Regions from separate parts of the Arthrobacter vasquezii genome, predicted to be linked through region 1. Evidence: riboswitches for the same ligand, from Rfam matches in the RefSeq annotation. Region 1 holds a riboswitch; each other region holds the start of a gene.
What was found. A riboswitch is a leader RNA that binds a small molecule or an ion and turns the genes downstream of it on or off. The one in region 1 is predicted to bind S-adenosylmethionine.
Positions count from the first base shown of each region.

Region 2: it holds a riboswitch for S-adenosylmethionine, as region 1 does, so the genes downstream of both, P4U43_RS04105 (bifunctional o-acetylhomoserine/o-acetylserine sulfhydrylase) here and P4U43_RS11295 (ABC transporter ATP-binding protein) in region 1, are expected to answer to the same signal.
Region 3: it holds a riboswitch for S-adenosylmethionine, as region 1 does, so the genes downstream of both, metX (homoserine O-acetyltransferase MetX) here and P4U43_RS11295 (ABC transporter ATP-binding protein) in region 1, are expected to answer to the same signal.

Region 1 is NZ_JAROKN010000029.1:21,049-31,568, reverse strand. Features, by position in the region: gene P4U43_RS11315 (O-acetylhomoserine aminocarboxypropyltransferase/cysteine synthase family protein) at 1-473, opposite strand, end outside; gene acs (acetate--CoA ligase) at 463-2,505, opposite strand; gene P4U43_RS11305 (ABC transporter permease) at 2,496-3,407, opposite strand; gene P4U43_RS11300 (aliphatic sulfonate ABC transporter substrate-binding protein) at 3,407-4,435, opposite strand; gene P4U43_RS11295 (ABC transporter ATP-binding protein) at 4,568-5,392, opposite strand; SAM riboswitch class I at 5,398-5,495, opposite strand; gene map (type I methionyl aminopeptidase) at 5,592-6,368, shown strand; gene P4U43_RS11285 (ThuA domain-containing protein) at 6,365-7,033, opposite strand; gene P4U43_RS11280 (nucleoside/nucleotide kinase family protein) at 7,093-7,734, shown strand; gene P4U43_RS11275 (DUF2975 domain-containing protein) at 7,901-8,392, shown strand; gene P4U43_RS11270 (helix-turn-helix domain-containing protein) at 8,392-8,643, shown strand; gene corA (magnesium/cobalt transporter CorA) at 8,768-9,784, shown strand; gene P4U43_RS11260 (D-2-hydroxyacid dehydrogenase) at 9,810-10,520, opposite strand, start outside.
Region 2 is NZ_JAROKN010000005.1:111,132-121,651, forward strand. Features, by position in the region: gene P4U43_RS04080 (nucleobase:cation symporter-2 family protein) at 1-172, opposite strand, end outside; gene pucL (factor-independent urate hydroxylase) at 294-1,247, opposite strand; gene uraH (hydroxyisourate hydrolase) at 1,250-1,591, opposite strand; gene uraD (2-oxo-4-hydroxy-4-carboxy-5-ureidoimidazoline decarboxylase) at 1,588-2,082, opposite strand; gene P4U43_RS04100 (PHP domain-containing protein) at 2,338-3,357, shown strand; gene P4U43_RS04105 (bifunctional o-acetylhomoserine/o-acetylserine sulfhydrylase) at 3,374-4,699, opposite strand; SAM riboswitch class IV at 4,743-4,858, opposite strand; gene aceE (pyruvate dehydrogenase (acetyl-transferring), homodimeric type) at 4,995-7,694, opposite strand; gene P4U43_RS04115 (SDR family oxidoreductase) at 7,898-8,662, shown strand; gene P4U43_RS04120 (helix-turn-helix domain-containing protein) at 9,156-9,539, shown strand; gene P4U43_RS04125 (PucR family transcriptional regulator) at 9,519-10,520, opposite strand, start outside.
Region 3 is NZ_JAROKN010000065.1:1,333-11,852, forward strand. Features, by position in the region: gene hutI (imidazolonepropionase) at 1-106, shown strand, start outside; gene P4U43_RS15615 (CPBP family intramembrane glutamic endopeptidase) at 227-1,015, shown strand; gene P4U43_RS15620 (VOC family protein) at 1,060-1,701, opposite strand; SAM riboswitch class IV at 2,037-2,167, shown strand; gene metX (homoserine O-acetyltransferase MetX) at 2,185-3,372, shown strand; gene P4U43_RS15630 (alpha/beta hydrolase) at 3,428-4,186, shown strand; gene P4U43_RS15635 (class I SAM-dependent methyltransferase) at 4,219-4,863, shown strand; gene P4U43_RS15640 (RNA-binding S4 domain-containing protein) at 4,838-5,077, opposite strand; gene P4U43_RS15645 (DMT family transporter) at 5,140-6,105, shown strand; gene P4U43_RS15650 (M28 family peptidase) at 6,193-7,815, opposite strand; gene P4U43_RS15655 (hypothetical protein) at 8,080-8,256, shown strand; gene P4U43_RS15660 (universal stress protein) at 8,257-8,688, opposite strand; gene P4U43_RS15665 (glycine--tRNA ligase) at 8,916-10,307, shown strand; gene P4U43_RS15670 (GNAT family N-acetyltransferase) at 10,308-10,520, shown strand, end outside.

The DNA.
Region 1 (10,520 bases):
ATGATCTCTGTGAAGACCGCCTTGGTGTTGTCCTTGATGGCGGCGGCGTAGTCGGCCGGATCGGTGCCTGGAACAAACGTGGTTTCGATGCCGAAGCGACGGAGCGTCACATCGAGCTGCGTAACGGTGCCGCCGTAGAGCTGGGCTGCTGCAACGATGTGATCGCCGGCCTGGCACAGTGCAGCGAAGGTGATGAACTCTGCGCTCATGCCTGATGCCGTCGCTACGGCACCGATGCCGCCCTCAAGCGAGGCGATGCGCTCCTCGAAGGCTGCAACGGTGGGATTGCCGATGCGCGAGTAGATGTTGCCGTACTTCTGCAGCGCGAAAAGGTTGGCGGCGTCATTGGTGTCCTTGAAGACGAACGACGTGGTCTGGTAGATCGGTACGGCTCGTGCGCCGTGTGTGGCGTCCGGGGTTCCGCCGGCGTGCAACGCACGGGTGCGGAAGCCGAAGGTGCGGTCAGTGCCCAATGTTTCCTCCAAATTGATCCAACTTTTGTGCACCTGCGGTGACTTCTGGGCGTTCGAATCCACCATACGTGCCCGAAACTTCCGGTGCCTTCCCCGGTAGGTTCTTCAGGGCGAGGACTTTCGCGATCCGCGGCACGCAGCCCTCGTTCTGCAGCGAGGTGGTGTCGCCGAGCGGCGTTCCCTCGTACAGCTGGGTCAGCAGTCGCCGCATGATCTTCCCGGAACGCGTCTTCGGCACATCCTCCACGACGACGACGGCGCGCGGCTTGGCAATCGGACCGATGGCCTTCGCGACATGGTTGCGCAGGTCCTGTTCAAACGCTGGATTACCTGCCTCGCCATGCACGACGACGAAGGCGGCGATCGCATGCCCCGTCACCGCATCAACCACCGGGCAAACGCCCGCCTCAACTACAAGGGGATGGGACACCAGCGCTGATTCGATCTCGATTGTCGAGAGCCGGTGCCCGGACACATTGATGACGTCGTCAACGCGCCCGAGGATCCAGGTGTCGCCGTCGTCGTCGTATTTGGCGCCGTCACCGGCAAGGAACCAGCCCTGCGCAGCGAACTTCCGCCAGTAGGAATCGAGATAACGCTGCGGATTTCCCCACACTGTGCGGGCCATCGCCGGGCCATGCCGGTCCACCACGATCAGCCCCTGCTCTCCGGGACTGACTGGCTCGCCGTCGTCGTTCACGATGCGCGTGCTCACACCGGGCAGGGCGCGTGAGGCGCAGCCGGGTTTGAAGGAATCATCAGTGGGGCGGGGACTGAGCACTGTCGCGCCGGTTTCCGACTGCCACCACGTGTCCACAACGGGAGCGGTACCGGAGCCGATTTTCTCCCGGAACCAGCGCCACGCCTCGGGATTGGTTGCCTCGCCGACCGTGCCCAGGACTTTGACGGAAGAGCGGTCATAGGAGGACGGAACGCCGTCGGGAAACCAGCCCATCAGCGAACGGATCAGCGTGGGCGCCGTGTAATAGCTGGTGACGCCGTAGCGTTCGATGATCTCGAAGTGCCGCCCGGGATGCGGGGTGTTCGGTGTGCCCTCGAAGATCACCTGAGTGGCACCGTTGGAGAGTGGACCGTAGATCTCGTAGGTGTGTGCCGTGACCCACGCGAGGTCGGCGGTGCACCAGTGGACGTCGTTCACGCGGCACGCGGGATCCGGGTCACTGAAGAGAAACTCGTAACTCCACGACGCCTGCGTCAGGTAACCGCCGGTGGTGTGCACCAGGCCCTTCGGCTTGCCGGTGGTGCCGGAGGTGTACATGATGAACAGCGGCGTCTCGGCGTCGAACGCCTGCGGCTCGTGTACGGGGGAGGCGGTGCCAACAACGTCGTGCCACCACACGTCGCGGCCTTCGGTCCACGCGACATTGCTGCCCGTCCGCCGGATCACCAGCACGTGTTCAATGGCGTTCTTCCCGACGACGGCGGCATCGGCGTTGTCCTTCACCGGCACCGCGGTGCCGCGTCGGTACTGCCCATCGGTGGTCACCAGCAGTTTGGCGCCGGTGTCCTCGACCCGGAAGCGCAGCGCCTCGGCGGAAAAGCCACCGAAGACGAGCGAGTGAACGGCGCCGATACGCGCGCACGCCAGGGTCACGACGACGGTCTCCACCAGCACGGGAAGGTAGATGACCACGCGGTCGCCCTTGCCGATCCCCAGGGCAGTCAGGGCGTTGGCCGCCCGGCACACCTCGTCCTGAAGCTCGGAGTAGGTGACCGTGCGGCGGTCTCCCGACTCGCCCTCGAAGAACAGGGCAGGCTTGTCGCCCAGGCCTGCAGCGACGTGCCGGTCCACGCAGTTGTAGGCGGCATTCAGGGTGCCGCCGGCGAACCACTCAATGCGCGGCACCGACAGCTCGCCGTCCGGTCCCTGCCGTGCCGGATCGAATGTGTGGGCCGTATGCCAGTCGGAGGACCAGTGCAGCCGCCGCGCCTGTTCCTCCCAGAAGGCGATCCGCTCTTCCTCGTTGGTGAAGCCCCCGTGAACAAGGGAATCTACGGCAGTTACGCCCATTTGCGGATAGCCCACTTCTCGAAGACACCCAGGATCGCGTCCGTGAGCTTGCCGAGGATTGCCAGCAGCACTATTGCCAGGAGCAGTCGGTCCACCCGTCCATTGTTCTGAGAATCGGTCAGCAGGAAGCCGAGGCCCATCGAGGACGCCAGGAGCTCAGCCGCGACGAGGAACAACCACGCCTGCGCGAGCGCCAGCCGCAGCCCCGAGATCACCGAGGGGACCACGGCGGGCAGCTGCACCGTGGTGAACAGCCTCAGCCCGTTCAGCCCGAAGGCCCTTCCGGCCTCGACCAGGTTCTTGTCCACGTGCTGCAGGGCCATGGCAACGGTGGTGAAAACGGGGAAAAAGGCGCCGATGGAGATAAGGATGACTTTCGAATCCTCACCGATTCCCACCCAGAGCATCAGCAGGGGAACCCACGCCAGTGACGGCACGGCGCGGATGGCACCGATGGTCGGCGAGAACAGGGTGTCCACCCACCGGGACAGACCGACAAACGCTCCGACCACGAGACCGGCGATGGCACCGATCAGGAAGCCGATGACCACGCGTTGGGTCGAAATAGCAATGTGGATGCGAAGTTCCCCGCGCTGGATCAGATCGACGGCGGCGTCAAAGACAGCGGTTGGCGCCGGCAAGGTGACCGGACTGATCAAACCGACGACGGCGGCCAGTTGCCAGGCCGCCAACAGCGCCAGCGGAACAATCAGTCCCAGTCCGAGCTTGGCGACTGCCTTGCCGCGCGGCTTGCGGCGGGTGAGGGCATTGCCCTGCCTGCCGTCGTCGTCGTTCTGATTTGTTGTGTGCGGGGAGCTTGTCCCCTTGGAGGAGACGACCGAGGCGGGGCCGGTGCCGACGCCGCCGGGCACGCTGTTACCGGTGAGGTAGGGGTTGCTCATTACTCTCCAATAGCGGACGGATCGGCGTTGGTTGCGTAGGTGTCATCAAGAAGGGTGGAGAGGGCTTCGTCGATGTTTTCCTGGCTTGCGACGTCACCGGATTCGACGAACATCGGGCCGACTACCTCGAGCACGTCCAGCTGGGCCTGACCGGGGGTGCCGTTGACGTCGAGGTTGGACCGTTCGGTGATGACCTTGGTGGCCACGGATTCTTCAATGCCCGCAACCTCGGCGAGGATCGCTGCGGTTTCCTCCGGGTTCTCCTGAGCCCACTGGCGTGCCTTCTCATAGGCGTTGACCACGGCCTGGGCGAGCTCAGGGCTTTCCTCCAGGAAGGACTCGGTGGCATTGAGGAAGCCGTAGGTGTTGAAGTCCACGTTGCGGTAGAACAGCTCGGCGCCGTCTTCTTCGGCTGCGGCCATGATGGGATCGAGGCCGGACCAGGCGTCCACCGAGCCGGTGTTGAGGGCGGCCCAGCCATCGGCGTGCTGGATGTTCTGGATGGTCACTTCGCTCGGGTCAACGTTGTGCTCTGCCAATGACTGGAGCAGGAAGAAGTAGGGGTCGGTGCCCTTGGTGGCGGCGATGGACTTGCCGCGGAGATCCTCCGCGGATTCGATACCCGTATCCGCCGTTGTGACCAGTGCGGACCATTCGGGCTGTGAGTAGATGTCGATGGTCTTGATGGGGGAGCCGTTGGCGCGGGCCATCAGCGCTGCCGAACCGGCCGTTGAGGCGACGTCAGCTTCGCCGGAGCGGAGCAGTTCGTTGGCCTTGTTCGATCCGGCGGACTGGACCCATTTGACCGTTACGCCCTCATCTTCCAACTCGGCCTCGAGCCAGCCCTGGTCCTTGATGATGAGGCTCAGCGGGTTGTAGGTGGCGAAGTCCACCGTGAGTTCTCCGCCGGTCGCGGCTGCGGCTTCGCCGACTGAGCCGTCGGCGTTTTCCCCGGCAACGCAGCCGCTAAGGGCGAGGGCGGCGATTGCGGCGGTGGCGGCGAACTGAAAACGTGCGGTGCTCTTCATGGTGATCCTTTTCGGAGAGTGCGTGGGACGGGTGTAGGGGGCTTGTTCTTGGGGGTGTCGGCGCAACATGGCGGCACGGTGGGCGCCGCACGCGCTGGGATACGGCGCTGCGAACTGGCCGCAGGCGCGCGGTTAGTGCTGGTGGCTGTCGACGCCGAGGCTGCTCAGCAGCGAACTGCGTAGCGCGGCAAGTTCGGCTGAGCCGCGGTCGCGCGGACGGTCGCCCGGAACCTCCAGCACGCGGCTGATGGTTGCACCCTGGACGTCAGGCTCCTTCGCGAGAACGATCACCCGGTCGGCGAGCTGCAGCGCTTCGTCAACATCATGGGTGACCAGCAGGACCGTGGTCGGGGTGGTTTGGTGGATACGCAGCAGGAGGTCCTGCATCTTCAGCCGCGTCAGGGCATCGAGTGCGCCGAAGGGTTCGTCGAGGAGCAGGACGCCCGGGTTGCGTGCCAGTGCACGTGCCAGCGATGCCCGCTGTGCCATGCCTCCGGACACTTCGCGGGGCCGGTGGCCGGCGAACCCGTCGAGTTCCACGAGGCCCAAAAGCTCCTCCACCTTCGCCTTGCCCGCGGCGGAACTGGTTTCCCTGGGCAGGCCGATAGCAATGTTCTCGCGCAGCGAGAGCCAGGGGAGGAGTCGGGGTTCCTGGAACGCGACGGCGCAGCGGGGATCGATCCCGTCCACTGCTGTGCTGTCGATGAGTACCGCACCGCTGGTGGGAGCGTCCAGTCCTGCCGCGGCTCGCAGGAGGGTTGATTTCCCGCAACCGCTGGCGCCCACAATGGCGAGAACCTCGCCTGCTTCAACGTCCAGGGTCACGTCGCGAAGCACCACGTGCTGCTCGCTTCCGCTCCCGAAACTTCGGGTCAACGAAGAGAAAGTCAGCGGCAGTGTCTGGTTGCCATCAGTGGAAATGGCCTGGGTACGGTGCGCTCGAAGAACGGTGCTCATGTATAACTCCATCGCTCCTGGCAGTAGCACCCGTTCTCCTGCAAGCAGGTAAGGGTTGCTGCGGCGTCAACGATCCAGGTCTCTCGGCCGCTCGGGATGGTGGAATTCCACTAAACGCTTTTGCAAGGGTCCGGCGCAATATGTGTCGTAACAAAGGAACGCTTCAGCCGGACATCGGCAGCGTGAGAGGGTCATCTACATGATTGAAATTCTGAACGCGAGCGAGTTGGCCAGGGCAAAGGAAGCGGGTGCGCTGGTCGCCAACATTCTGCAGACGGTGAAGAGCCGCAGCACGGTCGGGACAAACCTGCTGGAGATCAACCAATGGACCAAAGAGATGATCGCTGAGGCAGGCGGGGTGTCCTGCTACGTCGACTACGAGCCGCCGTTTGGGCGCGGCCCGTTCGGCGCCTATATCTGCACGTCCGTCAACGATGCTGTGCTCCACGGTCTGCCGCATGACTACTCGCTTGCCGACGGCGACCTGCTCTCCCTGGACCTCGCCGTCTCCCAGCGCGGAATCGTCGCAGACTCCGCCATCAGCTTCATCGTTGGCGAGTCAAAGCCGGCGGAGAGCGTCGCGATGATTGATGCCACCGAACGTGCATTGACTGCCGGGATTGCCGCCGCCAGACCAGGCGCGCGCATCGGCGACATCTCCGCTGCCATTGGTTCAGTCCTCAGCGCCGCGGGATATCCGATCAACACGGAATTCGGCGGTCACGGCGTCGGGTCGACAATGCACCAGGGTCCCCACGTGGCAAACACCGGACGGCCCGGCAGGGGATACGTGCTGCGCCCGGGGCTTTTGCTGGCGCTGGAGCCATGGGTCATGGCGGATACCGCTGAACTGGCAGTCGACGCCGACGGGTGGACACTCCGCAGCGCTACGGGCTGCCGGACCGCGCACAGTGAGCACACCATCGCGATCACCGACGATGGCGCGGAGATCCTGACCCTGCGACAAGAGACCTAGCCAAGCAGCCAGTCCACCGCGCGCTTCATCAGTTCGCGGTGTTCCGGTGAGGAGTACGACGCCGCGTCGTGGCCGAGTGCGTCATAGAAGCTTCGTGCGGATCCAGTCCCGACAGGTCGCTCCAGGGACCACATCAAAGGGTGCAAGTGCCCCTCGTGTTCGTGGCGGGCGTGAACGATGACGTCCGGTGAGGTGCGCAGCCAGCTGTAGCGTTCGTCGTCGAGAGTGAAATCAGGTATCCCAACGGGGAAGGAACCCTCGAGCAGTATGTTTGCAGCGCCGTACTCCGGGTGCATGGACACGTCGCGTACCCAGCGTCCGCCGAGCGCCGCTTCCCAGGACTCGGAATCGACAAAACTCGTGGCGCTCGAGTGCAGGGCGAGCAGCGGACAGCCGCCGGCTTCCCAGGCGTCCAAGCCATCACGGGCGGCATCTGTACCGGGGGAAGTGCCGCCGTCCCGCGGGAGGCCGACATTCACCACCAGCAGATCCGGCCAGGCAGCAGAGTCACGAAAGCTACCGAGGGTGGCGTCGACGTCGTCGGCTGTTTCTACGGTGAGTCCGTGACCGCGGAGCAGGTCCGCGATGGCCGCGGAAGTTTCCGCGAACGGGTGCCAGGGGTCCGCGTACCGGCCGGTGCCGCTGAGGATGAGTGCCGTTGTCATGGGACCCATTCTGCCCATGAACAACGTTCTCGACCCGGGTCACATGTCAGGATGGCACGGTGACGCTGTCGGAACTTGTTGATCGAATAGAGCGCATATCGGCGCGCGAGGCCGGCGTTGTCGTTATTGGGATTGTCGGCGCTCCTGGAGTCGGGAAGACTACCCTCGCGGAGCAGTTGATGGCTTCACTGAACCAGAACAAACCCGACCCGGATCAGCAGCGCTTCGCCCATGTTCCTTTGGACGGGTTCCATCTGTCCGATCAGGAGCTGGCGCGCCTGGGTCTTCTGGAACGCAAGGGCGCACCCGAGACGTTCGACGAGCATGGCTATGCTGCTCTGTTGAAGCGGCTTCGTGGACGGCGGGATTCTGTAGTGTATGCCCCAGGTTTCGAGCGCACCATCGAGCAGCCCATTGCCGGCGTGATCCCTGTGTATCCGTCCGTGCGCACCATTCTCACGGAGGGCAATTACCTGCTGCTCGATCGCCCGGGCTGGCGGCAGGCCCAGGCTCAGTGCACTGAGGTCTGGTACTGCGAGCAGGATGAGAACCTGCGGCTGGACCGGCTGATCCAGCGGCACATCCTGTTCGGAAAGAGTCCGGCTGCGGCGGCGGAGTGGGTAGAGCGGGTGGATGAACCGAACGCGCGATTGATCGAGGCGACGAAGAACCGGGCGGATCTGGTGATTCGGGTCGAGTAGCCGGTCGGGTTCGAACGCAAAGGTGCCGGGGATGCGCAGGATCGTGGGGACGTCACCACGTTCCTGCGCATCTCCGGCACCTTTGCTGCCTCAAGGCTGCTCCACGCTTGACCACCTATCGTTTCTCGATATATTCTCCTTGTTAATCAATCGAAGGAGAATCCCGATGGGAAAGTTGGCCGTCCTCGCATTGCAGGTCGTCATCGCGATGGTCATTGCGGGCTCGTTGTTCATCCAGCTCTGGATGGTCCCGCTGATCTCCGCTGATCTTGAGCAGTCGGGCGTGCCCACTGGGCTGCGCATCACGTTCAACGCGATCGTCGTCTTCGGCATCCTGACGGTTCAAGTGAGCGCCGTCTGCTTGTGGAAGTTGCTCACCATGGTCCGCAGCGGCACGGTCTTCTCCGATGGAGCATTCCGGTATGTCGACATCATCTTCGGGGCCATCGCCGCTGCGTCGGTCCTGGTGTTCGGTCTCGCGGTTCTCCTGGCTCCGGGGGAAATTGCTCCGGGGGTCATCCTGCTCATCTGCGGTGCCTCATTGTTGATCGGCGGTGTTGCGCTGATCGTGCTGGTCCTGCGGGTGCTGCTCGCCCAGGCAGTAGCCCGCGATGCCGAAGCGAAAAACCTGCGCAGCGAACTCGACGAGGTCATCTGATGCCCATCATCGTGGACATCGACGTGATGCTGGCCAGGCGCAAGATGCCCGTGGGTGTGCTGGCCGAACGTATTGGCATCACCCCGGCCAACCTGGCTGTCCTGAAGAACGGCCGCGCCAAAGCCGTCCGCTTCACCACCCTGGAGGCAATCTGCGAGATTCTGGACTGCCAGCCCGGAGACCTGCTGCGCTGGGAGCCGGGAGGCACTGTGGAAAGCAACGACGACGACGGCGGCAACAGCAGGCGCTGACCGCGCACCCGAGATTCGGGCGCGGTACCGCAGCGGCCGCCGATGCTGTGAGAAACTCGCCTAAGCCCCGTTTCCGACGGACGGAATGCGGCGGAGCGCAGCAGACAAGAGTGAGGACGGCACGGTGGCCATCGTTGACAACGGCGTGTATGTGGACGGCCAACGGACCGCTAACCCGGAGAATCTGGACCAGACGTTTGAACTCAAGCGTGATCACGGCGGAATGGCCTGGATCGGGTTGTACCGGCCGGATGATGCTGAAATCCAGCGGGTGGCGGATGAGTTTGCGCTTCACGAACTCGCCGTCGAGGATGCGCTGCACGGCCATCAGCGTTCCAAGCTCGAGCGCTACGGGGAAACCCTCTTCGCGGTCCTCCGGCCGGCCAGGTATCTCGATGCCGAGGAAATGGTGGAGTTCGGGGAACTGCACGTCTTCGTAGGCCCGGACTTCATTGTCACAATCCGCCAGGCCGAATCACCCGACCTCGCGAAGGTCCGGCGGCGTCTGGAAGCGCGGCCCGAACTGCTCGCACTCGGACCCCAGGCAGTGCTCTACGCAATCCTTGACGAGGTCGTTGACCAGTACGCGCCCGTTGTCGCGGGGCTCGAGAATGACATCGACGAAATCGAGGACGAGCTCTTCAGCTCCGCTCCTGACGTAGCACGCCGCATCTATGACCTCTCCCGCGAAGTGATCGGCTTTCAGCGCGCCACTCACCCGCTGCGGCCAATGCTCGATGCGCTCCTGGCTGACGCCGAAAAGGAGGACATGGATTCGGAACTGCAGCCCCGCCTGCGGGATGTGCAGGACCACGTGCTGCGCATCATCGAGCGGATCGACTCCTTCCGGATCCTGCTCCAGAACGCCCTCTCGGTCCATGCGACCCTCGTGACGCAGCGGCAGAACGAGGAAATGCGGCACCTCTCGGAAGCGAGCCTGGCGCAGAGCGAAGAGGTCAAGGCCATTTCGTCCTGGGCTGCAATCCTCTTCGCGCCCACCCTGGTGGGCACCGTCTACGGGATGAACTTCGAATTCATGCCGGAGCTGGACTGGCCGCTGGGCTACCCCTTCGCGCTTGCGCTGATGCTGCTGATGGGCGTCGGCCTGTATCTGACGTTCAAACGCAAGAAATGGCTCTAGAACCCCGCCCCACCGGGACACCCGCTCAATAGAACTCCACAGTGTCAACAACGTTGAGGAGCGGTTCGCCGTCGAGCAGCCGCCGGGCGTTCTCCGCGAAGAGCTCCGCGATTTTCCGTTCCTCTTCCTCATATGTGCCGGCATTGTGGGGGCTTACGAGGACGTTCGGAAGCTCCCACAACGGGCTGTCACCCGGCAGCGGCTCCTGTTCGAAAACGTCGAGCGCGGCAAAACCGACCCGCCCGTCCCTGAGCGCCCCGATGAGCGCTTCCTCGTCCACGGTGGCACCCCGGCCGACGTTGACCACGGTGATGCCTTCCTTCACCTGCTCGAGCAGGTCCCGGCTGAGCATGTGATGGGTTGATTCGGTAGCGGGTAGGCACAGCACCACGGCGTCAACGTCCGGAAGAAGAGCGCCAAGGCGTTCCGGCGGGACGATGCCCGAGACACCTTCCGCTTCAATCTCGCGCCGATGCACACCGATGACGTCCGCCCCCAGCGCACTCAGCTTGCGCGCCACCGCGCGCCCAATTCCGCCCAGCCCGACGACGGCGACACGCTGGTTTGCCACCAGCGGCACCGGGCGCCGTGCTCCCCAGACGCGGTTGCGCTGATCCTCCAGTAACTGGGGCACGCCCTGCGCGCCGGCAAGGACGCCGAACACTGCGAACTCGGCCAGCGGTTCGGCGTGCACGCCGCCTGAAGTGGTGAATGTGATGCGCTCCAGCTCATCCGG
Region 2 (10,520 bases), on a different contig from region 1:
CGTCCTGGGATACGCCGGCGGCAGTTCCGACGATGAGCGGAACGGCGATGATTCCGCCGTACATGGTGAGGACGTGCTGGAACCCGTAGGCGAATGATCGTCCGAGGGGCAGCCGTTCATCCTCGGGGCGCTGGGGTTTGGCCTGATGTTTCATAGAGCTGACTGCTTTCATGAGTATGACTTCCTTGTCTCACATGAGTAGTGGGGTGAACGGCCGGGCACGGGCTTGTGCCGGGCCGTTCGCGGTTGGGGCGGCGTTCCTGCCGCGCAGGCGCCCGTTCCCAACCGTTTTCTCAGCAGAAGCCGGGGATGTTTGCCCAGATTGCTGCTTCGTTGGTTGATCCTTCGGCGCGCTCGCGTTCTACGGTCGCCTCGATCAGTCCGTACGGCCGGTCGGCCGCGAAGAAGACCTCGCCCGGGTTGTCGACGCCGAACGGCTCGAGATCCACGAGGAAGTGGTGCTTGTTCGGCAGGGAGAGCTTGATCTCCTCGATTTCCGGGTGTGCCTCCAGTGCCTGCTTGCCCATCTGGAACATGGTCTGCTGCAGAGCGAGCGAGTGGGTCTGGGCGAAAGCATCGAGGAAGATCTTGCGAACGCTGGCGTACACCGCGTTGAAGTCGATGTCCGTGGTATTTGCTGCGTAGCGCCAACGGGCGGTCACATCGGTCGCGAGGATGCGGTCCGTGGTTTCCTGCAGAGTGGTGTACTGATCCCGCGGGAACCCGTGGAACTCAGAGCCGGTCGACTTCAATACGGTCAGATCCTCGATTCCGGCGACGATGTGGCGCGTGCCGTTCTCAATGAGCAGCACAGCCGTGCGGGTTTCCGACTTGTTGCGCGAGAACGCGTGATCGTGGTCGCTGATGCGGTCCCAGAAGTACTGCTCCGCCTCCCAGCGTCCGCCGGAAACCCAGTCGAAGCTTTCGGTGAAGTGCTTGCCGAGGCGCAGGAGGAACTGCTCAGGAGAGCCAATACCTTCACGGGAGAACGCGTACACCGTGTTCTTCTGCGTGTCTGTGGCAACAACGTGTGAGTTGTCTCCCTCGGTGTGGGCGGTCTCGAAGTCGCCGTGCAGCTGTGAGGTGACGTTCAGGTCCTCGATCTGGTGCCGCGCAGTGTCGCGGGTGATCTTCACGAGCCTGCATTCGGCCTTGCCGTACTGGTTCCGACCCAGGACGATGCGGCCGCTGTTGCCCGCGGTGTTCTCGTTGGTGTTGGCGTTTGTTTCGATGGTCGGTGTCGTCATTGTCAGCTTCCTCGGTAGGTGGAATAGGCGAAGGGACTAATCAGGAGCGGCACGTGATAGTGCTGCGCCGGGTCGGTAAGTTCAAAAATCAGTGAAACGGAGGGGAAGAATGTTTCCGTGCCGGTCGCCGCAAAGTAGGTGCCGGTCTGGAAGTCAATCCGGTAAGTGCCCGCCTCCAGCGCTTCAGGGCCCAGGGAGGTGATGCGGCCGTCGTCGTCGGTGTTTCCCTCCCCGATGTCCTCCCAACCATCCGCACCCAGCCGGTGCAGTGCGGCAGCAACGCCGGCGGCGGGACGTCCCGTACCGGTGTCGAGCACGTGGGTGGTTATGTGGCTGCGGCTCATGCTGCGAGGACCCCCTTGAGTCGAAGGATGGCGATTTCACGCAGTTGCTGGGCGATGATCTCCAGCTCCAGCGCGGGCGTATTCTGCAGCCGCTCATCGAGAGCGGCGAGGATGTCCTCGGCGCTTCGACCGGCGGCCCGGATGAGGAAAACCCTCCCGAACTTCTCCTCGTAGGCACGGTTGCCTGCCTGGAGCGCGGTCTGGGTTTCGACGGCGGTGCTGACGCCGGCCTGCTCACCACGCGACATGGTGGCTTCAGTGGTATTCCCCTGCGCCCGGTCACCGATGCGCGGGTGATGCGCCAGGGCGCCGTCGATCTCGGCTTCCGTCCAGGGATAGGCTGCCTTTTCGGCGAACGCAATCAGGTCGGCTTCCGAGGAGAAGGGCCGCGCGTCCACGATGGCCTCAACCCAGCGCGGGATGTCAACGCATGGCGTGAGTTGGGCAGCGGCCACTTCGGGGGTACAGGTATTGAGGGTTGCAAGAGGCATGGGTGTCAGCTTTCTATGAAGCGCTATCGCCAGCGCTGAACACCCTTACCCTCGAACGAATTCGATTTGACTCGATGTTTCCGGCGACAGTCCAGGAACCGTGTGGCTCTGGTTCAGTTTCTATATGGTGGAATTTTTATTCCGATTTCATTGTAGCCCTGATCACATGGTAACTGTCAAGCGTTACCTGGATCACATGATAGAGCTGCTTCCCTGCACCAGCCCACCACCGCGTAAATGGTGGAAGATGGGCCTATGGATGCCACCGCCGCATTGAATGAGATCGCCTTCTGGCTGGAACGGGAACTGGCTCCGAGTTTCAAGGTTCAGGCGTTCCGCAAGGCCGCAGCGGCCATTGCCGAGCTGGAGCCCGACGAACTCGCACAACGCGCCCGCGACGGCCGGCTCAAGCGGATGAAGGGCATCGGAGCGCGCTCCCATGAGGTCATCACCCAAGCGCTCAACGGTGAAGTGCCGGCCTATCTCGCCGACCTCCGCGAGCGCTCGAAAGAAGCCCTGGCCAGCGGCGGGTCGGAGCTGAGGGCCCTCCTCCGCGGTGACCTGCACAGTCACAGCGACTGGTCCGACGGCGGGAGTCCCATCCCGCTCATGGTCGACGCCGCGCGTGCGCTCAATCATGAATACCTGGCGCTCACGGACCACTCCCCCACCCTGAAGATCGCGAACGGCCTGAGCGCGGAGCGCCTCACGGAGCAACTCCAGATCGTGGACCAGATCAACAACGACGACGGCGGCAACGGCTTCCGCCTTTTGAAGGGCATCGAGGTGGACATCCTTGAAGACGGAACACTGGATCAGTCGCCGGAGATGCTCGATGAGCTGGACATCGTTGTCGCCAGTGTCCACTCCAAGCTGCGCTCCGACCGCCGCACCATGACCGCACGCATGCTGGGCGGCATTCGCGATCCCCATACCAACGTCCTTGGCCACTGCACGGGCCGTCTTGTCCAGGGTTCCCGCGGCCAGCGTCCACAGTCCGAGTTCGACGCCCGGAAGGTGTTCACCGCCTGTGCCGAGAACAACGTAGCGGTGGAAATCAATTCACGTCCCGAGCGGCAGGATCCGCCGGATGACCTGATCCAGCTGGCACTCGAAGCCGGGTGTCTCTTCAGCATCGACAGCGACGCGCACGCCCCCGGTCAGCTGGATTTCCTCCAGTACGGGGCGGAGCGCGCCGAAACAAACGGCGTGCCGGCGGACCGCATCATTACGACGTGGCCGTTGGACAAGCTGCTCGCCTGGGCGCGCTCCTGAGAGCTTCCCAAGCTCCTTAGGCGTCCAGGAATTCCTTGGCTGCCCTGAAACCGGCTTCAAGGTCCGCCAGAATGTCATCAATGTGTTCAATACCCACTGAGAGCCGCACCAGCCCGGGGTTAACGCCGGCAATGACCTGCTGCTCCGGCGATAGCTGGCTATGGGTGGTCGACGCCGGGTGGATCACCAGCGAGCGCACGTCGCCGAGGTTCGCCACATGCGAGTGCAGGTCAAGGGCATCGACGAAGCGCTTCCCGGCCTCCGCACCGCCGGCCAGGTTGAAGGAAACGATGGCGCCGATTCCCTTCGGGCCGTACGTGCGTCCGCGCTCATACCAGGGGCTTGAGGGCAGCCCGGCATAGGCAACCGACTCGACATCCTCACGCGCTTCCAGCCACTGAGCCACTTCGACAGCATTGGAGACGTGCCGCTCCATCCGCAGGCTCAGGGTCTCCAGGCCCTGGGCGATCAGGAACGCGTTGAACGGGGATACCGCCGAGCCGAGGTCACGCAGCAACTGGACTCTGGCCTTGAGGATGTAGGACAGGTTGGCCCCGAGGGCGCCGTCCGCACCCAGATCCCGTGCGTACACCAGACCGTTGTATGTCGGGTCCGGCGTATTGAAGCCCGGGAAACGGTTGGGATCCTTGCCGAAATCAAACTTTCCCGAGTCAACGATGACGCCGGCGATCGCCGTACCGTGGCCGCCCAGGTACTTGGTGGCCGAATGGACAACAATGTCCGCGCCCCACTCCAGGGGCCGGATGAGGTAAGGGGTGGCAAGGGTGTTGTCCACGATCAGCGGCACACCGGCGTCGTGAGCGGTCCGGGACACGCCCTCAATGTCGAGTACGTCCTGCCGCGGGTTGGAGACGACCTCCGCAAAGAACAGCTTGGTGTTGGGCTGCACAGCGTCCCGCCACTGGTCCAGATTGTCCGGATCCGCCACGAAGGTGACCGAAATGCCGAACTTCTTCAGCGTATGGGCCAGCAGGTTGTAGGTTCCGCCGTACAGGCTCGGACTGGCGACGACGTGATCGCCGGCCTCCGCGACATTCAGGATCGCGAAGGTCTCCGCCGCCTGACCTGAGCTGAGCAGCAGCGCGCCCAGCCCGCCTTCAAGGCTGGCGATCCGCTGCTCAACGGCATCCTGGGTGGGGTTGCCGATCCGCGTGTAGATGGGAGCGAGTTCGGCAAGGGCAAAGCGGTTGGCAGCGCTTTCGGCACTGGGAAAGACGAACGACGTGGTCTGGTAGATCGGCAGAGCACGGGCACCGGTGGCGCTGTCCGGTTCCTGACCGGCGTGGATCTGGCGGGTTTCGAAAGACCATTGGTTGGACATTCAAGGCTCCTTTGGCATGGGCCCGGCATGGTGGGAGCACCGCGGGCCGCGCTTGCCGTCCGGCTGGTGCCGGGCGGCCAGGTCTTCACCCGGAGCACCCCACCGCAGCTGGAGGGTTGCTGGCCAGCAAGCCGGGGCTTGGTGCTGGCGCTCATGACCACGGCCAGTGTAGGCACAGGAGTATCACGCCGCACGAAGATGACGTTCCATGTAATCCACCCGTTGAGTTGCAGAAGTTTTTGTCGCCTAGTTGCAGGTAAAAGTGTTTCCAGGCCGCAACTAGGCGACAAAAACGTCAGGGGAGGGTGAGGAGTGCGTACTTCTCGATTGCCTGGCGTGGTGCGTCTGCGTCTACCTCTCCCCGCTTCGCGAGGAGCTGAAGAGTGCGTACGACGACGGAGGCTGGGTCGATCTTGAAGTACCGCCTGGCTGCGGCGCGTGTGTCGGAAAAGCCGAACCCGTCCGCTCCGAGTGTGGCGAAGTCCTGCGGCAGGAACTGGCGGATTTGATCCGGAACAGCCTTCATGTAGTCGGTGACGGCCACGATCGGTCCGGGTGCGTCCCCAAGCTGCTGGGTGACGAAGGGAACGCGGGCCTCTGCATCGGGGTTGAGGAAGGCCTCCTCCTCGGCGGCGAGTGCGTCACGCCGCAGCTCCGTCCACGAAGTCACCGACCACACATCGGCCGAAACACCCCAGTGGTCTGCCAGGAGTTCCTGCGCCTCGAGCGCCCACGGGACGGCCACGCCGGAGGCGAGGATCTGCGCCTTCGGCCGGCCGCCGTCGTCGTTGCCGGGCTTCAGCCTGTACACGCCGCGCACCACGGCGTCGGCATCCAACCCGGCGGGAAGCGGCGGCTGGATGATCGGCTCGTTGTAGACGGTCAGGTAGTACATGACGTTTCGATCGTCGGAATTCGCGCCGTACATGCGCTCCAGTCCTGCACGCATGATGATGCCGAGTTCATACCCGTAGGCCGGGTCGTAGGTGATGACGGCGGGGTTGGTGGAGGCAAGGATGGGTGAGTGTCCGTCGGCGTGTTGGAGGCCTTCGCCGGTGAGGGTGGTACGGCCTGCGGTGGCGCCGATGATGAACCCGCGGGTCATCTGGTCACCGGCTGCCCAGAAGGAATCTCCCGTGCGCTGGAATCCGAACATCGAGTAGAACACGTAGATCGGAATCAGCGGCTCGCCCTGCGTGGCGTACGCCGTGCCAGCCGCGGTGAACGCAGCAACTGATCCGGCTTCATTGATGCCGGCGTGGAGGATTTGGCCTTGAATCGATTCCTTGTACGCGAGAACCAACTCCCGGTCTACCGAGAGGTAGTTCTGGCCCTTGGGGTTGTAGATCTTCGCTGTCGGGAAAAAGGCGTCCATGCCGAAGGTTCTGGACTCATCCGGAACAATGGGGACAATCCGGGACCCCAGCCCTTTCTCCCGCATGAGATCTTTCAGAAGGCGGACGAAAGCCATCGTTGTGGCGGCCTGCTGCTTCCCCGAGCCCCGGTTCGCAACCTCGTACGCCTTGTCCCCCGGCAGCTCCAGTGCCGCCGCCTCGGTACGGCGTTCAGGAACAAATCCGCCGAGGGTACGGCGCCGGTCCAGGAGGTATTTGATTTCGGGGGAGTCGGGTCCAGGGTGGTAGTAGGGCGCGTTGTAGAGGTCGGCTTCGAGTGCTTCGTCGGGGATGGGGATGCGCAGGTGGTCGCGGAAGTCCTTGAGGTCCTGAAGGGTGAGTTTCTTCATCTGGTGGGTCGCGTTACGGCCCTCGAAGTGTGAACCCAACCCGTACCCCTTGACCGTTTTGGCCAGAATCACGGTCGGTTTGCCCTTGAACTCCGTGGCGGCCTTGTACGCCGCGTACACCTTCCGGTAATCATGCCCGCCGCGCTTGAGTCCCCACACCTGCGCATCTTCCATATCCGCCACGAGGTCCTTGGTGGCCGGGGTCTTCCCGAAGAAGTGATCGCGCACAAACCCACCGGATTCTGCCTTGTAGGTCTGGTAATCCCCGTCAGCGGTCTCGTTCATGATCTTCACCAGATCCCCGGTGGTGTCTTTGGCGAGCAGGTCATCCCACTCCCGGCCCCACACCACCTTGATCACGTTCCACCCGGCACCGCGGAAGAACGCCTCGAGTTCCTGCATGATCTTCCCGTTACCACGCACTGGCCCGTCCAGGCGCTGCAGGTTGCAGTTGATCACAAAGTTCAGGTTGTCCAGATTCTCATTGGCCGCCAACTGCAACAACCCACGCGATTCGGGCTCATCCATCTCCCCATCCCCCAGGAACGCCCACACCTGCTGATCACTGGTGTCTTTCAACCCGCGGTTCTGCAGATACCGGTTGGACTGCGCCTGATAGATCGCGTTCATCGGCCCGATCCCCATCGACACCGTCGGGAACTCCCAGAACTCCGGCATCAACCTAGGGTGCGGATACGAGGACAACGCATGACCGGCCTTGGACTTCTCCTGCCGGAACCCGTCCAGATCCTCCTCGGTCAGCCGGCCCTCCAGGAACGCCCGCGCATACATCCCCGGCGACGCGTGCCCCTGAAAGAACACCTGATCCCCACCACTGGGGTGGTCCTTACCCTTGAAGAAATGATTGAACCCCACCTCATACAGGGTCGCCGCACCCGCATACGTGGAAATATGGCCGCCCACACCGATCTCCGGACGCTGCGCCCGATGCACCATCACCGCAGCATTCCACCGCATCCACGCCCGGTACTTCCGCTCGATCTCCTCATCCCCAGGGAACTCAGGCTCCTCATCGACCGGAATCGAGTTCACATAATCAGTAGTCACAACACTGGGAAGACCCACCGACCGGCCACCAGCACGCGCCAGCAAACGCCCCAAAACATCACGGGCACGATCAGAACCACGCTGATCAATCAACTGATCAAAGGACTCAATCCACTCAGCCGTCTCCTCAGGATCCGAATCCCTACCAACACCCGAACCCACAATCCCCTGATCAGCAACCATGCCAAACCCTCTTTCGCTGCGCGGAACCTGCCCGCTCGATTCACTGCCTGACCGGCATCGCACCCTTGCAATGCGGCAGATGGCCTTTGTCCCTCCGGGTCCATTCCAACCCGCGCTTTCGCAATATGGAACTATTATTCCATTACTATAGGGTGAATGCCTGCCAAGATGGGAATGCCAACCAGAAAGGGCACCGGAACGTCATGAATGAACTGCCGATTGAGTCTCCACGCATTGCCGTCATCACCGGTGCAGGCTCCGGCATCGGCAAGGCGGTGGCGCACGCATTCCTGGACGCCGGCTGGGCAGTGACCCTGGCGGGCCGCCGTCGTGAACCGCTCGAGGCAACCGCACAGGGCCGGGAATTGGCTGACGTACTTCCAACCGATATCAGCCGGCCCGACGACGTCGCCCACCTCTTCGCGCACGTACATCAACGCTGGGGCAGGCTCGATTTCCTGTTCAACAACGCGGGAACCATTGGTCCCGCGGGCGCAGTTGACGAGATCAGCCCGGAGGAATGGACGTCAACGGTGGCGATCAACCTGACGGGTTCGTTCCTGTGCGCGGCGGAAGCGTTCCGCATCATGAAGCAGCAGGACCCGCAGGGCGGGCGCATCATCAACAACGGGTCCATTGCTGCCCACTCTCCACGGCCGCGGTCGGCGGCGTACACCGCAACAAAACATGCAGTGACAGGGCTGACCAAGTCGATCGAACTGGACGGACGCGCCTACGGCATTACGTGCGGTCAGATCGACATCGGCAATACCTCCACAGGGCTTATGACCACCCTCGGCGTTGGCGAGGGCGCGCTGCAGGCGGACGGCTCCCGTCGGGTGGAACCCACGTTCCCGGTGGAAGAGGCCGCCCGCACCGTGCTGCATATGGCGCAGCTACCGCCATCAGCCAACATCGGCACAGTGGTCATGACGGCCAGCGGCATGCCCTTCATCGGCCGCGGCTAGGCGGTCATGCGCGGGGAAAGAGTGGGTAATAAAAGGAAAGCCCTCCGAGGAGACGGAGGGCTTTCAACGGTGCGGAGTTACGGTCTTCAGCTGTACCAGAACCAGTGCGGAGGACTCCACATGGGTGGAACCTGATGTCCATTGAAGGATCCGCAGACGGAGCAGGAATAACTGACACTGGCAGGAAGCAGATCCCGCCCTCCAGAGGAAACACGCGCAGGAACAAAGTCCTCGTAGATCAGGAACTCATCGGTTCCACAGGTTCCGCACCACGGCAAAGCGCTATCCCGCTCGGCCAGCTGCCCCGTTGAGGGCAACATGGTTCTTCGATGGTCCGGGTTGATAATCGTCATTGTTTGCCACCGTCCAACTGCAGTCGTTCTGAGAAGCAATAACTAAGCTCGCTTAGTTAAGGTTTAATAACGATAGCGTTTGTGCGCTAATTACGGAAGTCCTTAGTGTTTCGAAGCAACCGGATTGGCAGAATAGCGTTATGATCCGATCCCGCTCCCGCACCGCCCCGGCTCTCCCCACCACGCAGCGCCTGTCGCTGGCGCGAACCCTGGCTGAGAGCAACGATGTCACGGTGTTCGTGGACGGCACGGCCGTCAAGCTTCCCGGTGAAGCGAGGGACGCCGTCGTCGATCTTCTGCAGAGACTGGCGGCGGGCGACTCCGTGACGGTGACCTCGGTCGCTGACTCGCTGACCACCTCGCAGGCGGCGGAAGCGGCCGGAATTTCACATACCTATCTGCGGAACCTGACCGACGCCGGCGTGATCCCGGTGGAATACCGTGGAACTCACCGGCGCATCAGGCGGGAAGCCATCGACGCGTGGCTCGCCGCCCAGAAGAAATCAGATGCGGGGACGCCGTGACCATCGCCGCGCCTTCAAAGCAAGGTGCAGCTCAAGGCGGACCGGCCCGCTGAGCGGATCAGCGCCGATCACGGAACGGACGCGGGACAACCGGTTGTACACGCTACTGCGATGCAGGTGGAGTTGGCCCGCTACGTCCTGCACTGAACCGTTCTTGTCGAACAACAGCTCCAGAACGGGCAGCAGCTCATTGTTGCGGTCATAATCCTCAAGTTCTTCGAAGTAGACCGACCGCGGCGAGGAAGCCTGCCACCCGCCGCCCGCCAGAAACTGGTACACGCCGATCGAGCGGTAGCGCACTGAATCGCCCAGCAAGGGATCGACCGCGGCTGCCTGCGCCGCCGATCGCGCCTGTTGGTATCCACCCGCCAGGCCATCAGGGGCAGTGAACGGCTCGCTGGCCCCGCTCGTCAACGGAAAGCCTGCTGCACCCGCGACAGCGGCCAGCCGCTCACCATACCGGCGCCGGATCGCGGCCAGCTCCGTCTGGCCCGCATCATGACGGACCAGCAGGACCGAATGGGAGGCCTCACCGGCACTGAAGACAACGACGTCGGCCCCGACGGTGGCCTGCAAAGCTGCGGTACGCCGTGCCAGCGTCCCATCATCGGTGCCCTCCTCCCGGTGTGCCGTCGAACGATCGAGCAGCACCTCGACGTGCCACGGCGAAGTGCCGTCAAGTTCCGGCCAGCCCGCACACTCCTCCAGTGCCTGACCTTCACCCGTGGCGGCAGCGAGGAAGACCCGCTCCCGGCGCGTGCGGTGCTCGGAACCGGCCGTGTTGTCCTCCAACAGCAGGGCCGCAAGCCGCTCGACGTCCTCGCGTACCCCGGGCAGCTGCTTGAGAATATGAGCGGCACTGTCTTCGCCGGCGTCCTGCTGCACCCACAGGTAGCCGACGCGGAAGCCGCGCACCAGCAGCGGTACGCATACCCGCCCAAGCATCCCGAGTCCGGGATTGGCCGGAACCGCGACCGGGCG
Region 3 (10,520 bases), on a different contig from region 1:
CGCGGACCTGCAACTGCTGGACGCACCGTCCGCAACCCACCTGGCTTACCGTCCGGGGATGCAGCTGACCCATGCGGTGTGGCGCGCCGGGCAGCGCCTCCGTTGAGTTTTTGTCGCCTAGTTGCTGTTTCACGACGCTCAGAACAGCAGATAGGCGACAAAAACTTCCCGGGGAACCGTTTTTGTACGCTTTGGCAAGCACCGAAGCGTACGGCACCATGAAGGCATGCCAACCGCCAAAACCAGCCAGCCGTCGTCGTTATCCCCGACCGCCCGCCGGAAGAGGATCAAAGCGGAAATCCTGATTGTCCTTGGTCTGTCCCTCGGCCAGGCCGGGGTTTACGCGGTGGTGGAGTTGATCGACAAGCTGACCCGTGCGCCGCTGGCTGCGCAGACCACCAGGCTCAATCCGGTTCTGGACAACCGGCAGTACTTCGATCTCACCTACCAGCTGCTGGGAATCTTCTTTGCGCTGGTTCCCGTGGTGCTTGTGCTGTTCCTGCTCACCCAGCCGGGGAAGTCGGCCTTCCGCCGGATTGGCTTCACCTTCAGCAAACCGAAGGTCGACTTCGGTCTGGGAGTGGGGCTGGCCGCGGTGATCGGGGTGGGAACGCTCGGGGTGTACGCCGCGGGCCGGGCACTGGGGCTTACCACTGCGATCATCCCGACGGCGCTCGACACCTACTGGTGGACGCTGCCTGTGCTGGTGCTCTCGGCGATCCGTCACGCGGTGCTCGAAGAGGTCATTGTGGTGGGCTACCTCTTTGAGCGGCTCCGGGAACTGGGCTGGTCAGTCCCGGTGATTATTGTGACTTCGGCGCTCCTGCGAGGGAGCTATCACCTGTACCAGGGGATCGGCCCGTTCATCGGGAACGTGATCATGGGGCTGATCTTCGGCTACGCCTACACGCGCACCAAGCGGGTGATGCCCCTGGTGATAGCGCATGCGCTGCTGGACATTGCAGGCTTTGTCGGCTTCGCGCTCTTCGGCCCGGCTATCGGCATCGGAAGCTAACCCCCGGCCACGCGGCCTGGGGAACCAGCGTCCGAAAGAACCAATTAGATCCGGACCGCACCCTTCGGGGTTTCGAACGCTACCGACATGATGCCGGGCGTGCCGTTGGGGGCGATCCACTCGACGTCGACGTCGTCCAACGGGTGGGTGACGGGCGTTCCGAGCCACTCTGTGACGCGCTCTGCCGACCCGGCGATGGTGAGCGCGCTGAGGCGCACGGACGCGGTGCGCGCCTGGGATGGGTGGAGGGACTCCGTGCCTTCATCCCAGCGGATCATGTAGGGGACCTGAGGGTCAGCGATGAGGCCCTTGATGCCGATCTGCTGCCAGGTCAGCTCCTGCCCGTCCGGGAATTTGCGGTTACCGGGGACGGCGCTGCGGCCAAGGCGGTCCTCGAACGGGGCGAGGTCATCAACGGCTACGCACCAGCCCATCCAGCCGCCGCCGGCCTCGGACCGTGCCCGCACCGCCTGGCCAAATGGAGCCTTGTCCGAGGCTGGGTGGTCAAGGACCTCGACTACCTCGAGGTACTGGCCGTTGACCAACGGAAAAATCATGTTGCGGGTGCCAAACCGCGGGTGGATTCCACCCTTCACGAATTCAACTCCGAGGGCGTCGGAAATCCGTTCCGCAGTAGCAGTCAGTCCGTCAGGTTCGCAGGCATAAGACACATGATCCAGGCGCATGGCCCCATTTTGGCACTTTGTGATGGAGGCCTCGACTAAGGGTTACCTAAGTCACACCGCGGGCGACGATGTTCCAAGCAAAACCCAAGGTCAGAGCCGGATAGTTGCTTCACACAGGGAGCCCGGTTCCGAGACCGCCGGAGTTTCCTGCCAGGGACGCCCACTGGGTGTCCCCCTTGAGTGGGGCCGACCGTTTTCCCATAGACGCCGAACGGCCCCACTCAAGCATCCTCTGCCGCACGCGCGCCTTTCACGGCTACTACGCCAGCCGGCTTCATTTCACGGCGAGTCACACAAGTTGCCCTCACCCGCGCTGGTCAGGTTTCCTAATACGAGGTAACGAGTGACAGTGCGGCAGGTTCCACCCGCCATCAGCCCCGGCTTGCTGTCCGGCAACCCTCCCTCGCGGCGGGGTGCCCCGGGTGAAGACCAGGCCCTGCATGCAGTGCAGGAGCAAGCGCGATTCAGTGAGGCGGCAGGGTTTTGACAGGCATCACCACAGCGGTTCCGCAGCCGGAAGCGGGGCTGGTTGACGGCGTCGTCGTGCAACGGTTCCGGATTGGCCCGTTGGCGCTGGAAACAGGCGGCCATTTGCCCGATGTCGTCCTCGCCTACGAGACCTGGGGCACGCTCAATGCCGATGCCTCCAATGCGGTGCTGATCGAGCACGCACTCACCGGCAGCTCACATGTAGCGCGGGGCGAGTCCTCCGAGGATGGCTGGTGGGACGGGTTGGTGGGTCCGGGCAGAACCATCGACACGAACCGCTACTTCGTGGTGTCCATCAATATGCTGGGCGGCTGTTACGGATCCACGGGGCCGGCGTCGCTTGATCCGGAGGGCAAGCCGTGGGGTTCGCGTTTCCCCTTCGTCACCATCCGCGATTCCGTGCGTGCCGAGGCACTGCTCGCAGACCTGCTGGGCATCTCCTCCTGGCACTCCGTGCTGGGTGGGTCAATGGGAGGCGCGAGGGCTCTTGAGTGGGCTGTCACCTATCCCGGGCGGGTGCAACGGTGCGCCGTCATCGCGTGCGGAGCAGCGAGCACCGCGGAGCAGATCGCCTTCGCGCAGGCCCAGGTGCAGGCCATTCGCCTCGACCCGCGGTTCACCGGCGGCGACTACTACGGAAGCGCCGGTCCCGAGGATGGGTTGGGCCTTGCCCGGCGCATCGCGCACATCACCTACCGTTCGGAGGCGGAACTCGTACACCGGTTCGGTCGGGCAGCGCAGGGTATGGAAGAGCCTTTTGGGTCGTCGGTGCCGGGCGGGCGCGGCCGCTACCAGGTGGAGAGCTACCTGGACCATCAGGCGGAAAAGCTGGTCCGGCGGTTTGACGCCAACAGCTACGTCATCCTCACTGAAGCGCTCATGAGCCACGACGTTGCCCGTGACCGGGGGAGCCTCAGCACTGCACTCGCAGCTGCCTCGGCAGAGTTCTTCGTCGCGGCGGTGGATTCGGATCGCCTCTACTGGCCTCGCCAGTCCGTTGAACTGGCGTCCGCATTGCCCGGGAACGTTGCCGTCCACACCATTGAATCTCCCATCGGCCACGATGCCTTCCTCACCGAGATTGCGCAGCTTGAGCCCGCGCTGGCAGCAGCGTTCTATAGCAACACCGACGACGGCGATGTCAAGGAGAGCGCCTCAGCGCTACGGTTGCGCGCGGGCTGAGTCGCAGCCTGCCGCAGCACGCAGCCGGCACAGTTCAACATGCCACTATGGAGCTATGACGAATTTTTCCTCGACTGACGGTTCTGCTGCGCCCTCCTCCGCCTCCTCCTCCGCCTCCGCCTCCGCCCCCGAGACCGGGCCCGGGACCGGCCCGGCCTCGACCGCACCGACTGTCGTCTGGTCGAAGCCCGAAGACGAGCGCTCCGGCTCGCCGCTGCTGGTGCTGCTGCACGGACACATGGCCAACGAAGAAGACCTCATGGGTATCCTCGACTTCCTGCCCGACGAGTTCACCGTGGCATCCGTACGTGCGCCCGTCGCCCTGGGAGCAGGTTTCACCTGGTTCCCGCTGATGCAGGACGCCGCCTATTCGGTCGACAAGGTCACCGCCGCCGTCCAGGACGTCATTGACTGGGTCGACTCCATCAAGCAGTCGCACTCGAGCGTCACCCTGCTCGGCTTCTCGATGGGCATGGCAGTGGCAAGCTCCATGCTGCGTGCCCGGCCCGCAGACTACGCGGCCGTCGTCGGGCTCTCAGGGTTTGTTGTGCCGACCGACGGCAGCACGTTCTTCAACGACAGCGCGCTTGTTGCGAAGCCAGTGCCGTTCTTCTGGGGCCGGGATCAGGAAGACCCGGTCATTCCCGCCGATCGAATCGAGTTCACCCACGGCTGGCTGAACCGCCACACCAAGCTCACCAAGGTGCTCTACGCGGGCATGTACCACAGCATCAACGCACAGGAACTGGGACATGTGCGGGAATTTCTGCAGATGGTGGTGCCCGGCGTCAGCCGGACACCACTGTCACGGTAACGCCGTTACGGTGGCGGGTTAGACTCCCGAATGTGAAGAAAGAAACGCTCTGGGACGCAGGAAAACGCGCGGACCCCAACAGGTCAGCCGCCTACATCCAGCGTTTTGAACAGCTGATATCCGAGGGTGCGGACTTACACGGGGAAGCCCGGTGCGTCGACGCAATGGCTCCCCGAAATGCGCGTATTCTCGACGCCGGCTGCGGGCAAGGCCGGGTTGGCGGGGAACTGGCGCTGCGTGGCCATTCCGTGGTGGGAGTTGACGCGGACGCCCAGTTGGTCGAAGCGGCGAGGGCAGCCCACCCAGGGCCTGTGTGGCTGGTGGGAGACTTGACAGAGCTGGATCTGCCGGCCCGCGGAGTGGCTAAGTCCTTTGACGTGATTGTCTGCGCAGGAAACGTCCTCGCCTTCCTTGCTCCGGGCACGGCGCCACAGGTTCTTGCACGCCTGCATCGCCACCTGGCGCGCGGTGGACGCCTGATCGTCGGGTTCGGCGCCGGGCGCGGCTACACCTTCGACCGGTTTTTCACTGACGTCGCCGGCGCCGGCTTCTCCGTCTCCTTGCGCCTGGCCACGTGGGATCTTCAGGCCTGGACGCCAACATCGGACTTTCTCGTTGCGGTGTGCGAAGCCGAAGCCCGCGATGCCTGCGTTATCCCTGCACCACTGTCACGGTAACGCCGTTCACCGTCACGGAATCACCGGGATGAATCTGGCGTCCCCGGCGATCCTCGATCTCACCGTTGACTTTCACCAGGCCGTTCTCGATGAGTTCCTTGGCCTCCACCCCATCCTCGGCAAGATTGGCCAGCTTGACCAACTGGCCCAGCCGGATCATCGAGTCACGGATAGGCACTTCAGTGGCGGCGCTGGTCTCATCGTTTATGCTCATGGTTACATTCTGCCCGCCGGAAGTGACCGGCCGGAACAGGTCAGTGCCCTAGGGTTTAACGGGTGTCTCGAGCCCCCCACCTTCCCGCCGTCATCGGCCTCCCGCTGGCAATATCCTCCGGCGTAGCCATTCCGCTTCAAAGCAGGATCAACGGAGCACTGGGGCAAACGCTCGACGACGGACTTGCAGCCGCGCTCATCAGTTTCGGTACCGGATTGGTGCTGATGATCCTGATCTCGTTGCTGCTTCCGCGCGGACGGGCGGGCCTCGGCCAGCTGATCCCTGCCGTGCGGCAGCGGCGGTTTCCCCGCATCTACCTGGCCGCAGGGACCATCGGTGCGTTGTTTGTTTTCTCGCAGGCGCTCACCATCTCGGTCCTTGGAGTCGCGCTCTTTACGGTCGCCGCGGTCATGGGCCAGACGCTGAGCGGACTCGCCGTGGACAGGCTCGGGATCGGACCCGGCGGGCGGCGCATAATCACCATCATGCGGGTAATCGGCGTGACGCTGACGGTCGCGGCAGTTATCTGGGCAGTCTCACCCCGCCTCGGCGGAACAGGTACGACGGCGGCACTCATCCTTCCGCTCCTGCTTCCCATCGCAGCCGGCATCCTGGTGAGCTTCCAACAAGCCATGAACGGAACCGCCGCCGTGCAGTACGGCACACCCATTACCGCCACCCTGATGAACTTCATTGCCGGATCGGTCGTGCTCCTCGCCGCCTGGCTAGTGAAACTGGTGCTCACCGGCCCTCCTGAACCGCTGCCGGAAGAGTGGTGGTATTACCTGGGCGGGCCGATGGGATGCATCTTCATCGGTATCGGCGCCCTCCTGGTGCGATCCCTGGGTGTGCTGCTCACCGGCCTCGGAATGATCGCAGGCCAGCTGCTGGGTTCGCTGGCACTGGACCTTGTGCTCCCCACACCGGGGACCGTCGTCGTCTTCGCCACCGTGGCGGGACCGATCCTCGCGCTGGGGGCCATCATCCTGACCACGCTGCCCTGGAACCGGCGCCTGCTGCGACACTGATCCAGGAAAAGATCGCAGGCAACGAGAAGGCGGGTCGGGACCACCCGAAAGAAGTGGTCCCGACCCGCCTTTGGCTAGCCCGGGATACTACCGGTCGGCCAGTTCGGAATCGTGGTCATGCTCCGGGTGGAGCCCGCCGCCGCTTTCGGTGCCGCCGCCCAGCGGGTTGCCTTCGAAGCCGCCCTTTTGCTTGAAGTTACCCTTCACGTTGTCTCCAACGCCGTTCACCGCTGTCGTGTTCATGGCGTAGGTGAGGGTCAGATGAGCAATCGCATCGCTCATCTGGTCCAGTGACTCAACGCTGACGTTGCTCAGGTCATCACATTCTGCGTGGTAGCAGGCATCGTAGGGTTCGCCGGCAACGCCACCGAACAGTTCTGCCTGCTCCTCGGTCTTGATGCCCTCTGCACCGGTGAACAGTCCGCCTGCGGGAATGCCCTCTGCAATGAATGGTCCGTAATCACTACGTCCGCTGAACGCTGTTTCACCTGAGGCCAGTCCCTCAGCTGCGAAGTAGTCGTGGAAATCCTGCTCGATCTGACCGGATCCCGCAGGACCCTCAGCAGCGCCGGGACCGACAGGGAAGGCCGAGTTGTCACCGTCGTACACGAAGCGGCCAAAGTTGGCGGAGCCGATCATGTCGAAGTTCAGGTACAGCCCAACCCTGTCCAGCTCTCCCGTCTCCGCGAGGTCTGCGACATAGTGCTCAGCGCCGAGGAGTCCCTGTTCTTCTGCACCCCACCAGGCAAAGCGGACCTTGTTTGCAGTCTTGACCTTCTGCATCGATTCCGCGACCGCAAGGATTGCGGCGCTACCCGTGCCGTTGTCATTGATGCCGGCACCGGCCACCACGCTGTCGAGGTGAGCGCCGACCATCACCACATTGTCGGCGTCGCCGGTTGCGGTTTCCGCAAGCACGTTGTAAGTCGCGCGGTTCTCGGAGACGGTGTCCACCGTCACTGTGCCCGTGACGTTCTCGCCGATCAGGCTTACGCCCACGTCGAAGCTTGCTCCCAGGACCGGAATATCGATTCCCGGCGCCCCGAGGGTGCCGTTGATCGGACCGGTGCTGCCTTCCGATCCGGCATTAAAAATGACGACGGCGGTGGCCCCGGCTGCTTCTGCGTTGCTGGCCTTCTGCGCGAACGAACAACTGCCACGCTGTATCAGCGCAATTGATCCGGCTGCGAATCCATCGAAGTCGGTGGCTTCACACCCGCTGGTGTTGGCGCCGGCGGTACCGGTGGTGTCGACGGCGGTGATAGCGCCCACCGCTTCTCCTGCCCCGGAATAGGTCATGGTCGCGAAGGATTCCGCTGCGTAAACCTGTGATTCCGGGCTGATCTGGGTGAGGACCGAAGGGCTCAGCTGCTGGAAGTACGGGAACATGAATTCCTGCACAACGGGGGAGTACCCAGCAGCCTGGAGCTTCCCGACCACGTAGGCCACGGAGTCGTCATATCCCGGGGTTCCGGATGCCCGGGTGCCGTCATTGGCATCGGCGATCGCGTCCAGGGATTCAAGATGACCGACCACCCGGTCAACCGAGACGGCGGCGCGGAGCTTTTCAGAGGTGTTGTTGTTGCTGTTCTCGTGGGTTGGCCCGGCAGTTGCCGCCAGCCCTCCCGAGGCAACGAGCGCGAGTCCACCGGCAAATGCAAGCGATGCTCGCCGAAAATGGGCGCGCTTAAGTAGAGCGTTTGGGATCACCGTTGTTCCTTCTGTCGCAAAGGCGTGCCTACGGTTGCAGACACTCGAACCCCTGTGACGCGGATCACGGCACAGGGGTGCGTTCAATCTATGGACAGTTGTCCCGCCGCGTCAAGGGCTCCCTACCCGCCGGTAGATCACCGGTGGGAGACCGCCTCATCACCGGTAGAAAACCGCCCCCATCACCGGTAGAAAACTGCCCCCAAGGCGCGTAGGGTCGGAACTCCCGAAGCGGGGAACTATGTGAGGCAAAGGAGATTTCCCATGGGCCTAAGCAACATCATCAGGAGCGCCGCCGGCCGATTCGCAGGCGGAGGCAGCGCCGGAACAACCCGAGGCGCACCGCGGACCGGCGGGATGCGAACGGGACGTAGCGGCGCCAACCGCCCCGGTTCCGGTGGAGTCGGCGGAATGATCCGCGGCATCCTCAACCGGCGGTAGTCAGGAAGCTGTTTTCACTACGAGGACGTCGCACGGAGCGTTGTGAACAACGCTCCAGGCGACGCTCCCCAGCACTCGCCCTAGCCCCTTGATGCCCACATTGCCTACCACGAGCAATTGGGCGCCCGAGCGCTCGGCCTCTTCCATCAGGACGTCCTGGGGCTTCCCGCGGCCGGCAGCAGGGCGAATTTCCACCCCCGGGTGCTCACCGCGCAGTTTGGTTGCCACTTGCTCTGCCATCTCCAGCGCACGCTCGGCATCATCCAGCACCCAGGTTTCGCTGCCGATCTTGACGATCTCCGTGTTGCCGGTGATGTGCGCGCTCAGAACGACCAGTTCGGTTCCCAGCCCCTGCGCGAGCGTCGCTGCCCGTGATGCCGCCTTATAAGCGGTTTCGCTGCCATCGACTCCCACAACCACATTCCCTGCCATGCTGTTCCTCCTTGAACGGTGAATCCCGGGCGGTTCCCGCGCCGGACCAACAGGAACGACCTTAGCGCCAGCGAGCAGGCAGGCGTGTTTCGGTAGGCTAAGGTAGTAGCTTCGCCCGCCTGGTCCGGCACGGCAGTTCGCGTTGAATTCCGGCTGCTGGGCCGTTCCGCACGGCACAACGACGACCGCACCCAGCGGCCTGTCCAAACATGTAGAGGATGGCATTCATCGTGGCCAAGCAGGTTTCAGCCCTGGACCCAATCATTTCCCTCGCCAAGCGGCGCGGCTTCGTCTTCCAGGCCGGTGAAATCTACGGCGGTTCCCGCTCCGCCTGGGACTACGGACCCCTTGGCGCCGAGCTCAAGGAAAACATCAAGCGCCAGTGGTGGCAGTCAATGGTCCGTGGGCGCGAGGACGTCGTCGGTCTGGACTCCTCGGTTATCCTTCCCCGCCAGGTATGGGAAGCATCCGGCCATGTCGAAGTATTCTCCGACCCCCTGGTGGAGTGCCTCTCCTGCCACAAGCGCTACCGGGCTGACCACCTCGAGGAAGAGTATGAGGAGAAGAAGGGCAGGCCCGCGGAGAACGGCCTGGCGGACATTGCCTGCGCCAACTGCGGCACCCGCGGCCAGTGGACGGAACCCCAGGAGTTCTCCGGTCTGCTGAAAACCTTCCTCGGCCCTGTTGCCAGTGAAGAGGGCATGCACTATCTACGGCCCGAAACCGCGCAGGGCATCTTCGTGAACTTCAACAACGTGCTCACTACGTCCCGCAAGAAGCCACCGTTCGGCATCGGCCAGATCGGCAAGAGCTTCCGCAACGAGATCACACCCGGAAACTTCATCTTCCGCACCCGTGAGTTCGAGCAGATGGAGATGGAGTTCTTCGTCGAGCCCGGCACCGATGATGAGTGGCACGAGTACTGGATCAAGGAACGGTTCGACTGGTATACCGGCCTCGGCATCAACCCGGACAACCTGCGCCTCTTCGTCCACCCGCAGGAAAAGCTGAGCCACTACTCCAAGGGCACCACGGACATCGAGTACCGCTTCGGATTCTCCGGCTCCGAGTGGGGTGAGCTTGAGGGCGTCGCCAACCGCACCGACTTCGATCTCTCCACGCACTCGAAGCACTCCGGCACAGAGCTGAGCTACTTCAATCAGGCCACCAACGAGCGGTACACCCCCTACGTCATCGAGCCTGCCGCCGGGCTGACCCGCTCCTTCATGGCGTTCCTCGTGGACTCCTACGCAGAAGATGAGGCGCCCAACGCGAAGGGCGGCGTGGACAAGCGCACCGTCCTCAAGCTCGATCCGCGTCTTGCTCCGGTGAAGGCCGCCGTTCTCCCGCTCAGCCGCAACGAGGACCTCTCGCCCAAGGCCAAGGATCTGGGAGCCCAGCTGCGGAAGAGCTGGAACATCGACTTCGACGACGCCGGTGCCATCGGCCGTCGTTACCGCCGCCAGGATGAAATCGGTACCCCGTTCTGCATCACCGTGGACTTCGACACGCTCGAAGACCAGGCCGTCACTATCCGTGAACGCGACACCATGGCCCAGGAACGCGTTTCCCTCGACAAGGTCGAGGGCTACCTGGCGCAGCGGTTGGTAGGCGCGTAATTGGCAATCCAGTACCGCCCCTGGCGTGACGGCGACGACCTCGAACTCCTGCAGGTGTGGGGAGGCCCGCCGAATCCGCAGGCAGAGCAGTCCCGGGCACTGTTCCGGCCGTCGTCGGATTCCCCGTGGCTGCGCTGCATCGTGGCAGAAGATGCAATGGACGGTGTGGCCGTGCCGGTCGCTGCCGCTTACGTCTTCGAGCCGAAGCTTCAT